DNA from 2 places in the Nocardioides lacus genome. Region 1 is predicted to be linked to the other one. Evidence: predicted binding sites of a transcription regulator. Region 1 holds the regulator's gene; the other holds the start of a gene.
The links. The regulator LexA, encoded in region 1, represses DNA repair genes until DNA is damaged. The targets are predictions, from matches to a motif close to TCGAACANNTGTTCGA.
Positions count from the first base shown of each region.

Region 2: a site for LexA is predicted at 2,716-2,731, ahead of P5P86_RS15340 (HNH endonuclease signature motif containing protein). Genes of this name have one in related genera too.

Region 1 is NZ_CP123620.1:1,036,191-1,041,163, reverse strand. It holds gene P5P86_RS04830 (vitamin B12-dependent ribonucleotide reductase) at 1-524, opposite strand, end outside; gene nrdR (transcriptional regulator NrdR) at 655-1,146, opposite strand; gene P5P86_RS04820 (LysM peptidoglycan-binding domain-containing protein) at 1,697-2,035, opposite strand; gene lexA (transcriptional repressor LexA) at 2,325-3,056, shown strand; gene P5P86_RS04810 (phosphatase PAP2 family protein) at 3,121-3,906, shown strand; gene P5P86_RS04805 (MXAN_6640 family putative metalloprotease) at 3,903-4,973, shown strand, end outside.
Region 2 is NZ_CP123620.1:3,243,192-3,248,164, forward strand. It holds gene P5P86_RS15330 (MFS transporter) at 1-432, opposite strand, end outside; gene P5P86_RS15335 (ADP-ribosylglycohydrolase family protein) at 497-1,420, shown strand; gene P5P86_RS15340 (HNH endonuclease signature motif containing protein) at 1,460-2,689, opposite strand; gene P5P86_RS15345 (ATP-dependent zinc protease family protein) at 3,014-3,490, opposite strand; gene rimK (30S ribosomal protein S6--L-glutamate ligase) at 3,516-4,709, shown strand; gene P5P86_RS15355 (carboxylate-amine ligase) at 4,790-4,973, opposite strand, start outside.

The DNA.
Region 1 (4,973 bases):
CCCTCCTCCTTGTACCAGTTGAGGATGGAGTCCATCGAGTCGTCGACCGAGAGGATGAAGCACGCGCTGACCTGCTGCGGGGACGGGGTGCCGACGTTGAACCAGACCGGGGAGTTGAAGGCGAAGTACTGGTTGGCGAGCAGCCAGGTCAGCTCCTCCTCGAAGACCTGCGCGTCCTTGTCGGTCGCGAAGTAGCCGTGCTCGATCCCGGCCTTGGTGTAGGTCTTCACCACGCGGTCGATCAGCTGCTTGAGGCTGGTCTCACGCTGCGGCGTGCCCACGGCACCGCGGAAGTACTTGGTGGTGACGATGGTGGAGGCGTTGACCGACCAGGAGTCCGGGAACTCCACGCCGCGCTGCTCGAAGACCGTCTCTCCGGTCTTCCAGTTGGTCTGGACGACGTCGCGTCGCTCCCAGGTGATCTGGTCGTAGGGGTGAACACCCTCGGTGCTGAACACCCGCTCGAGGTGCAGCCCCGCACCGGAGCGAGCCTTGTGACCCGCGCCGCTCACCGTCTCGGTCATTGCCTTGTCCCCTTGTCGCGTGATTGTCGTGTCGTGCGTCGGTTGCGATGCGTTGCGATGCGTCGTGGTGCTGTGGTGCTTGGAAGCCCGGGCAGGCACGCTTCCCCACGGCCTGCCCGGGCGGTCTGGATCAGCCGGTGGCGACCGGCTGCATGTCCTCGGCGGCCGGGCGCAGCCTGCGCTCGGTGCGGAGGACCGCTATCTCGTCCTCGAAGTCGTCGGCCGACTCGAACTGGCGGTAGACGCTGGCGAACCGCAGGTAGGCGACCTCGTCGAGCTGACGCAACGGTGCCAGGATCGCCATCCCCACCTCGTGGGCGGGAACCTCGGCGTACCCGCTCGTGCGCAGGGCGTCCTCGACCTCCTGGCCGAGGCAGGCCAGCTGGTCCTCGCTCACCGGACGGCCCTTGCACGCCTTGCGCACGCCGGCCACCGCCTTGTCCCGCGTGAAGGGCTCGGTCGCGCCGGAGCGCTTGAGCACCGTCAGCTGCATGAGCTCGACCGTGCTGAACCGCTTCTCGCAGCCCTGGCACTGGCGACGCCGCCGGATCGAGCCGCCGTCCTCGGCCACCCGGGAATCGAGGACCTTGGTGTCGCTGTGCCGGCAGTACGGGCAGTGCATCTGAGGTCCTCCTTCGAGGGTCGCTGGATGATCGCTGAGGCGCGCCCTCTGTGGACGAAGACGCTTTCGCTGTGGAGAACCGGCTGCAAGATGTGCAACCAACCGGCCCCGGGTGTGAACTAGATGTGGATAACTACACCGGTGTAAGTACTAGATGTTGTGGTGAGCCTACGCCGCGGCCACCAGCCTTGCAAGTGACGGCGCGGCGTCTCGGCGTGTCGCGCCGAACGGCCCCCGGAGGGCGCCCGGACAAGGGAGAATGGCTCTGTGGCGGAACAGAGCGGGGGCAAGCGAAAAGGCGCTCGAAAGGGTGCGCGGCCGCCGCGCAGGTTCCGTCGGGACGTGTTCGCGCTCTCGTTGGGCACGACCGTCGCCGTGGTCGCCTGGGGCTACCTGGTCTTCTCTGCCATCGACTTCGGCTCCGACGCCCGCGGTGGCGAGCGTCGCGCATGGGCCCTGTTGGCCCTGGCGGCCGTCGGGGCCGCCGCCTGCCTCTTCGCAGCACTTCTGCTGCTGGCCCGCGTCCTACGAGCCCTGAGCGCCGGTCCGGTCAGTTCGGAATCCGCAGCGTCTGACCGGCCGACAGGCTCACACCAGAGAGGCCATTGATCTGCTCGATGTGATCGATCATCGCGCGCACGTCACCGCCGTGGGCGGCCTGCGAGGCGAGATCCCACAGCGTGTCACCGGGGGCCACCACCACGGAGTGAGTCGTCTCGGGCGCACCGGAGTGAAGGGCCGCCCCGGCACCGTTGGAGATGAGCAGCCCCAGGCCGAGCAGCACGATCAGGCCCGCCACGAAGACCACGACACGTCCGCGCCGGGTGAGCCGCACGGTGGAGCGCCGGCGCGGCGTGTCGAGCAGCTGGTCGAGGGTCATGGTGGTCATGTCAGTCTCCTGGGGAAGTCGGGACCTTGCGCGTTCGATCCGATGTCTACCGACGGCCACCGACAGTTTTGGTGGCGCCGTTTCGATCAGACGTTCGATCGAACACATGAGCGAGAGTAGATCAGGTGTTCGAACGACTCAAGGAACCGCGTAGCACGGCGTGTCGAACACGCATTCGAGCGCACACGGCCGAACCACGACTCTCGACCCGGCGCACGCCGCGCGATCTCGACACGCCGAGTTCGAACAGATGTTTGAACCCGCACGACGTCCGCACTACCGTCGCACCATGACCTCGAAGCCGGAGCCGACCGAGACCAATCTCGCCGAGCTGCCCGACGGCCCGCCGGACGCCACCGGCCTCACACCGCGGCAGCAGCGCATCCTGGCGCACCTGCGCGACTGCATCGAGAAGCGCGGATACCCGCCGAGCATGCGCGAGATCGGGTCCGCCGTCGGCCTCACCTCGACCAGCTCGGTGGCCCACCAGCTGAAGGTGCTGGAGCAGAAGGGCTTCATCAAGCGCGATCCGCACCGCCCGCGCGCGCTCGAGGTGTTCCTGCCCGAGGTGTTGGCCGCCCGCAAGGCGATCAGCAGCGCCGACGAGTCGTCCTTCGACGAGACCGACATCGGCGACGCGATGCCCGAGGCCCGCTACATCCCGCTCGTCGGCACGATCGCCGCCGGCGCGCCCATCCTCGCCGAGGAGCAGACCGAGGCGGTCTTCCCGCTGCCCAAGGAGCTGGTCGGCGACGGTCAGCTGTTCCTGCTGCGCGTGAAGGGAGACTCGATGATCGAGGCCGCGATCTGCGACGGCGACTACATCGTCATCCAGCAGGCCCAGACGGCGACCAACGGCGAGTTCGTCGCCGCGCTGCTCGACGGCGAGGCGACCGTCAAGGAGTTCCGCCGCAAGGACGGCAAGGTCTGGCTGATCCCGCACAACTCCTCGCTCGAGCCGATCGACGGCACCGAGGCGAGCATCCTGGGCAAGGTCACGGCGGTTCTGAGAAGTCTGTGAGAGGCCGGGCATAGGATCAGTGGGATCGGGTAGGCCCGGTCCCACTGTCACGAGGGAGCCAGCGGTGCGGGAGGACGTGCTCGCCGAGAGCGATGCGATCATCGGTACGCCGGGAACGCGGCGTACCGTCTGGCGTCGGCTCGCGCCCGTCGGCACCGGCCTGCGCGAGCTCATCCTGGTCACAGCGCTCTACATCGGCTACACCTCCTCGCGCCTGCTCGCCAGCGACAACCGCGACGCGGCGGTGCACCGGGCCAAGGAGCTGCTCAGGATCGAGCGAGCCGTCCGGCTGGACTGGGAACACCCGATCAACCAGTTCTTCGTCCGGCACGACACGATCGGCCTGTTGGCCTGCTTCTGGTACGCCACAGCGCACTACATCGTCACCGCCGGCGTGCTGATCTGGGTCTACTTCAAGGGCCGCGACGCCTACCTCCCGGCCCGCCGCGCCCTGATGGTCGCCACGATCTTCGCGCTCTGCCTCTATCTGATGCTGCCGACCGCTCCCCCACGCTTCATGGACGGCTTCACCGACGTGCTGGCCCTCCACGCCGACCAGGGCTGGTGGGGCGCCGACGCCTCGGCCCCCAAGGGCATGGGGCACATCACCAACGAGCTGGCGGCGTTCCCCTCGCTGCATGCCGGTTGGTCGCTGTGGTGCGCGCTGGTGCTCCATCGCTACGCGCGCTGGCGCATCGTGAAGGTGCTGGGCTGGGCGGGCGCGCTGACCACGGCGGCTGTGGTCGTCGGCACGGCCAACCACTGGGTGCTCGACGTGCTGGTCGGCTGGATGGTCGTCATCGGCGGCGTCGTGGCGGTTTGGGAATTGGCCCCTAGACTGCCTGAGTGAACCGCGCCTTCCCCCGCTCCTTCGCACTCCTCACCGCGCTCCTGGCCCTGATGGCCTCGGGTCTGGTCATCGCCTCCACGACCCCGGCCGGGGCCCAGACCGCTGCCCACTCGGTGGTGCCGCTGCTACCCCGGGTCTCCACCTCGGGCGACGCCGACGGCGACACGCCCGGCGACGCCACCATGTACATGCGACGCCTCGCGCTGACGCACGACGCCCTGCGGGGCGCCGCCCGCCAGCAGGCGGAGTCCGCGCTCAGTCGGCCGAAGCTGGCGGGCGAGCAGACGGTCTGCTCCCAGACACTGCCGTTGTGCGTGCACTACGCGACCACCGGCGTCGACGCGCCGGCGGGGGCGATCACGCCGGCGGTCGTGCTCTCCACGCTGGAGCACATCTACGCCACCTATAAGGCCGCCGGCTACCGGATGCCGGAGTCGGACGGCGCGATGGGCGGCGACAGCCGGACCGACATCTACCTGGCCGACGTCGGCCGCCAGGGCTACTACGGCTACTGCGCTCCCGAGCCGCGGGCCGGGTCCACCGCCCACGACACGCCGGCGTTCTGCGTGCTCGACAACGACTTCGCACCCTCGGAGTTCGGTGGTCGCGGCACGCCGATCAGCAACCTCGACGTGACGGCCGCGCACGAGTTCTTCCACGCCGTGCAGTTCGCCTACGACGCCACCGAAGACTCCTGGTTCATGGAGTCGACGGCCGTGTGGGTCGAGGACGAGGTCTACACCGCCATCAACGACAACACCCAGTACCTTCCCTACGGGCCGCTCGGCAAGCCGGCGCTGTCGCTGGACAAGAACACCACCTTCGGCGTGTACGGCGGCTGGATCTTCTTCCGCTGGGTCACCGAGCACCGACCGCAGGCACAGGGCGGCCTGCCGACGATCATCCGCTCGATGTGGGAGCGCGCAGCCGCCACGCCGGGTGCGCCGGACGCCTACTCGCTGCAGGCGATCAAGGGTGCGCTGAAGGCCGCCGGGCTGCCGATCGAGAAGGCGTTCGCCCAGTTCGCCGCCGCCAACCGCAACCCGGCCCACACCTACAGCGAGGGC
Region 2 (4,973 bases), 2.1 Mb from region 1:
GGAGAGTGCGCGAGCGCGCTGGTGCACCGCCACGACCTCGGAGACGTAGGACTGACGCGCCAGGTAGAAGACGGCGCCGCACATCCCGATCACCAGCTGGGAGAGGGCCAGCATCCACAGACCGTGCTCGGTCCAGCAGCCGATCAGCGCCAGCGTCGTCACGCCGGCGGCGAGCAACATGGCGCGGCGGTCCCCGACCCGGTCGACGATCAGGGCCGCCGGGACGTCGCCGAGGATCCGGCCCACGCCGCCCAGGGACAACATCAGCCCCGCGACGCTGGTGGAGGCGCCGGCACCCAGCGCCACCAGCGCGATGATCGGGGCGATCGCACCGTTGCCGATCTCGTAGACGAAGGCGGGCAGCAACGCCGAGGCGGCGATGCGGCGAAGCACTGCGCCAGTGGTCTCGGGGGCATCGGACACCGTCGTCATCGTTAGCGATGCTAACCGTCTGCACCGCATCGGCTCCAGTCGCCGGGGTGGTGTGATGGACCGCATGACGACGGAGGATCGCGCCCGCGGCGTACTCGTGGGGCTGGCCTGCGGCGACGCCCTGGGTGTTCCGTACGAGTTCGACAGGGTCACGCTGGGACCCGGGCAGCGACCGGCGATGCTCGGTGGTGGGCTCGGGGACTTCGATCCGGGCAAGTGGAGCGACGACACCTCGATGGCAGTGGCCGTCACCGAGGGCCTGGAGGCGGCCCACGACCTGCCGACGCGACTCGATGAGGTGGCACGGCGCTTCCTCGGCTGGTACCGCACCTCTCCCCCGGATGTCGGGATCCAGACACGCGCGGTGCTCGATGGTCTCGCCGACGACGACCTGCCGCAGCTCGGGCAAGCGATGTCCGCACGCGCCGCGGCCTATGCCGCGGCGCATCCGCACGCGGCCGGGAACGGAGCGCTCATGCGCACGGCACCCGTGGCCCTCGCCCACCTGCAGGACCGGGCGGCCTGCGCCGAGACGGCGCGCGCCGTGGCGGCACTCACCCACGCCGACCCCGACGTGGCCGACTCCTGCGTGCTGTGGACCGAAGCCGTCCGACTCGCTGTCTCCGGTGGCGGCATCGACCTCCCCGCCGGCCTGGACCTGGTCAGCGACCCCCACCGCTGGGGCGAGCTCCTGCGCGAGGCCGCCGGCGGCGACCTGGGACGGTTCCACCCCAACGGCTGGACGGTCAGGACCCTCCAGGTCGCGTACGGCGCGATTCTGCGGGCGAACCACGACGTCGAGGACGCCCTCGCCCTGGCCATCGGTGTCGGCGACGACACCGACACCGTGGCAGCGGTCGCGGGAAGCCTGCTCGGTGCCCATCACGGCGACACGGCGTTCCCGCAGGAGTGGACGCAGGCCATTCACGGCTGGCCCGGCTACACGGTCGTCGATCTGCGCAGGATCGCGCTCTCTGCCGTGAGCTGAACCGGCACCGGGCCGGGCGGGACCCGGGGGCCTGCTGTCTCAACGGCGCAGGGCGGTCCGGGTTCGGTGTTGGAAGCGGTAGCGCCCGTCGGGGAGCCTGATCGTCTCGTACGTCGGGTCGTGGGCGCGTCTGTGGTGGTGTCCGCAGAGGAGGGATCCGTGATTCAGGTCGGTGTGGCCGCCGGTTGACCAGGGTTGGTCGTGGTGGGCGTCGCACCAGGGTGCGGGGACGGTGCAGCCTTCTGCTCGGCAGTGTTTGTCGCGTAGCGCGAGGGCTTTGCGCTGGGGGCCGGTGAAGAGTCGTCGGGTGCGGCCGAGATCGAGGGGCTCGGATGCTCCGCCGAGGACGGCGGGGATGATCCCCGCGGTACAGGCCAGCCGGCGGGTCTCCCCGGTGCTGATGGGGGTGCCGTCATCGAGCCAAGCAACACCGAGGTCGGCCTGTAGCTGGTCCAGCGTCATGGTCACCACCACCGTTGTCGCGTCACCCCCGTGGGCGGGGAGTCGGGTGGGATCGGTGTTCTCCAGGAGCTGGGCGAACGCGTGCGCGAGGAGCCGGCTCCGAGGCTGGACCCGGCCGTCGGCCTCCAGGGCCGCCACCCGGGGCTGGGTGTAGGCCTGCAGGTAGGTCCGCAACCGATGACCCACGACCTCGGGCACGATGCCGTGGATCCGGGTCGTCCCGTCACCTTGGTCGGTGATCGACAGGCACGCTTTCACCTGGGCCTGTTCCTCGAGCCGACGGATCGCCTCGGCCTCGGCAGCTTCCACGACCTCGGGTGCGACGACCTCCAACAGATGCGTGGCGAGGCGGCGCAGGTCCTTGGGCCGGTGCTCACTCGCGAGGTCGCACAGCGTGACCTCCGCCCGCGCCAACACCTCGGCGGGTAGGTCGTCGGGCAGGTCGTCCAGGCCACGGAGGATGACGCGGGCGTGCTCGAGACTGAACGCACCGCGCGCGAGCCTTGCCCGCACCACCGGCCGGGCCTCTAATTCCCGGGCCAACCGAAGGGTGGTGTGCGCGGCGGGACTCTCGACCCGGTGTTGCGCGGTCAGCCAGGCCGCGACATCGCGGGCACCGACCTCGGCGGCGACATCGTCGGCGGAGGCGACCACCCGCAGGTACAGTTCCTCGAGCCGCGCGCGGGACCGCATCAGCGCGGCGAGCACGTCCTTCTTGTCATTCGTTCCCAGGAAGACCGGGTTCGCGTCCGTGGCCTGGTCGAGGGCAGCAGTGATCGTGGCGAGTGCCGTCTGGATCTGATGCATGAGGACCACCACCGAGAGAGATCAGTTCGAACGCATGTTCGAAGCCTAGGTGGTCGGATGTGTGTGGTCAACCCTGTTCTCGTAACCGGACCAGCGCGGAAATCTCGTCGTACTGGATCACAGCCATCGTGGCCCGACGCAACTGTGCTTAAGGCACTCGACCCGGCCAAGACACCGGGCCACGCTGGGACTAGCCCACGCTTTCCGTTTTTCCTCAGACCAACCCCGAAGCGACATCCGCCTCGACGCAACTCAACTACCACGCACCGACGCCTCGACAGTCACACGTTGACGCCTCGACGGTCACACGATGACGCCTCGGCATCACTCCGGACGGCGGTTGGCGCGGCGTACGTCCTTGGGTGGCCTCCCACCCAGATAGGAGGCCGACGAGTCGACCAGGAACCCCCGCCGCAGCACCTCACGGCCCACGAGCATCCGGAAGCCCATCGCGTCGCGGCGCGTCAGCGTGACCTCGGCTGGCACGATCCGACCGTCCAGGCGCAGGTCGAGCGTGACGACGTACCGCTCCTCGACGTGACCGGAGGAGGACCGGACGTGCCGGCGGTCATGCACGGGCAGCTCGACCACCACCGGATCGGCCGAGCTGCGCTGCCACGGGTGCACCTCGAACCGGACCCAGTCCTCTCCGTCGCGCCCGAACCGTTCCAAGGCGAAGGCGTGCAACGATGACGTCTGGGCGCCGGTGTCTATCTTGGCCTTGAGCCACTCGATCCCGAGGCCCGGCAGGCCGACCCATTCACGCCAGCCGACGGTGCGGGTGGGATCGTTCGTGGACACGTCCCCATCCAACCAGGATCCCTTCGTGAAGATCGCCCTCTTGTCTCGCGCGCCGCGCAGCTACAGCACCCAGCGCCTGCGTCAGGCCGCCCTCGACCGCGGCCACAACGTCAAGGTGCTCAACACCCTGCGGTTCGCGATCGATCTGTCCGGCGACGAGCCGGACCTGCACTTCCGCGGCAGGCAGCTGACGGAGTACGACGCGATCCTGCCGCGCATCGGCGCCTCCATCACCTACTACGGCACCGCCGTGGTGCGGCAGTTCGAGCAGATGGACGTCTACACGCCCAACACCTCGAGCGGGATCACCAACTCGCGCGACAAGCTGCGGGCCAACCAGATCCTGTCCCGACACGGCATCGCGATGCCGCCGACGGCGTTCGTGCGGAACCGCGCCGACGTCGTGCCGGCGATCAACCGGGTGGGCGGTGCGCCGGTCATCATCAAGCTGCTCGAGGGAACCCAGGGCATCGGCGTGATCCTGGCGCCGGACATCAAGGTCGCCGAGGCGATCATCGAGACGCTGCACTCCACCCGGCACAACGTGCTGATCCAGAAGTTCATCAAGGAGTCCAAGGGGCGCGACATCCGGGCGCTCGTGGTGGGCGACCGCGTCGTGGCGGCGATGCGGCGTACGGCTCAGGGAGAGGACTTCCGTTCCAACGTCCACCGGGGCGGCGCGGTCGAACGGGTCGAGCTGGACGAGGAGTTCGAGCGCACGGCCGTGCGGGCCGCCCAGATCATGGGCCTCAAGGTGGCCGGCGTCGACATGCTGGAAAGCGTCGACGGGCCGCTGGTGATGGAGGTCAACTCCTCCCCCGGCCTGGAAGGCATCGAGACGGCCACCAAGCTCGACGTCGCCGGCGCGATCATCGACTACATCGACAACCAGGTGGCCTTCCCGCAGATCGACGTGCGCGAGCGGCTCGCCGTCTCCACCGGGTACGGCGTGGCAGAGCTCGTGGTGCACGGCGACGCGGACCTCGTCGGCAAGACACTCGGAGAGTCCGGACTGCGCGAGCGGGACATCACCGTCCTCACCCTGCACCGCGGCTCGATGGTGATCCCCAACCCGAACACCGGGCACGTGCTGGAGGCCGAGGACCGGCTGCTGTGCTGGGGCAAGCTCGAGGAGATGCGCACGATGATCCCGGACCGGCCGAAGCGGCGACCGCGGGTCAAGAAGCTGCCGAAGAACCCCCTGCCCGCCGACGGCTGAGGCCCGACTCGACCCGGACGCAGGCCCGACTCGACCCGGACGCAGGCCCGACTCGACCCGGACGCAGGCCCGACTCGACCTCAGGCGGTCGTCTGCTCCACCAGCGCCTCGACCACCGCGTCGATGCCGCCGCGCGCGAACGCGTCGCGCTGCAGCCGCGCCCCGGAGCCACGCTCGCGGATCCGGGCGAGGCCGGTCCTGACCAGCTCGTCGTCGCCGGTGCTCTTCAGGGCCGGCTCGACCATCGCGAGCAGCTCGCCGACC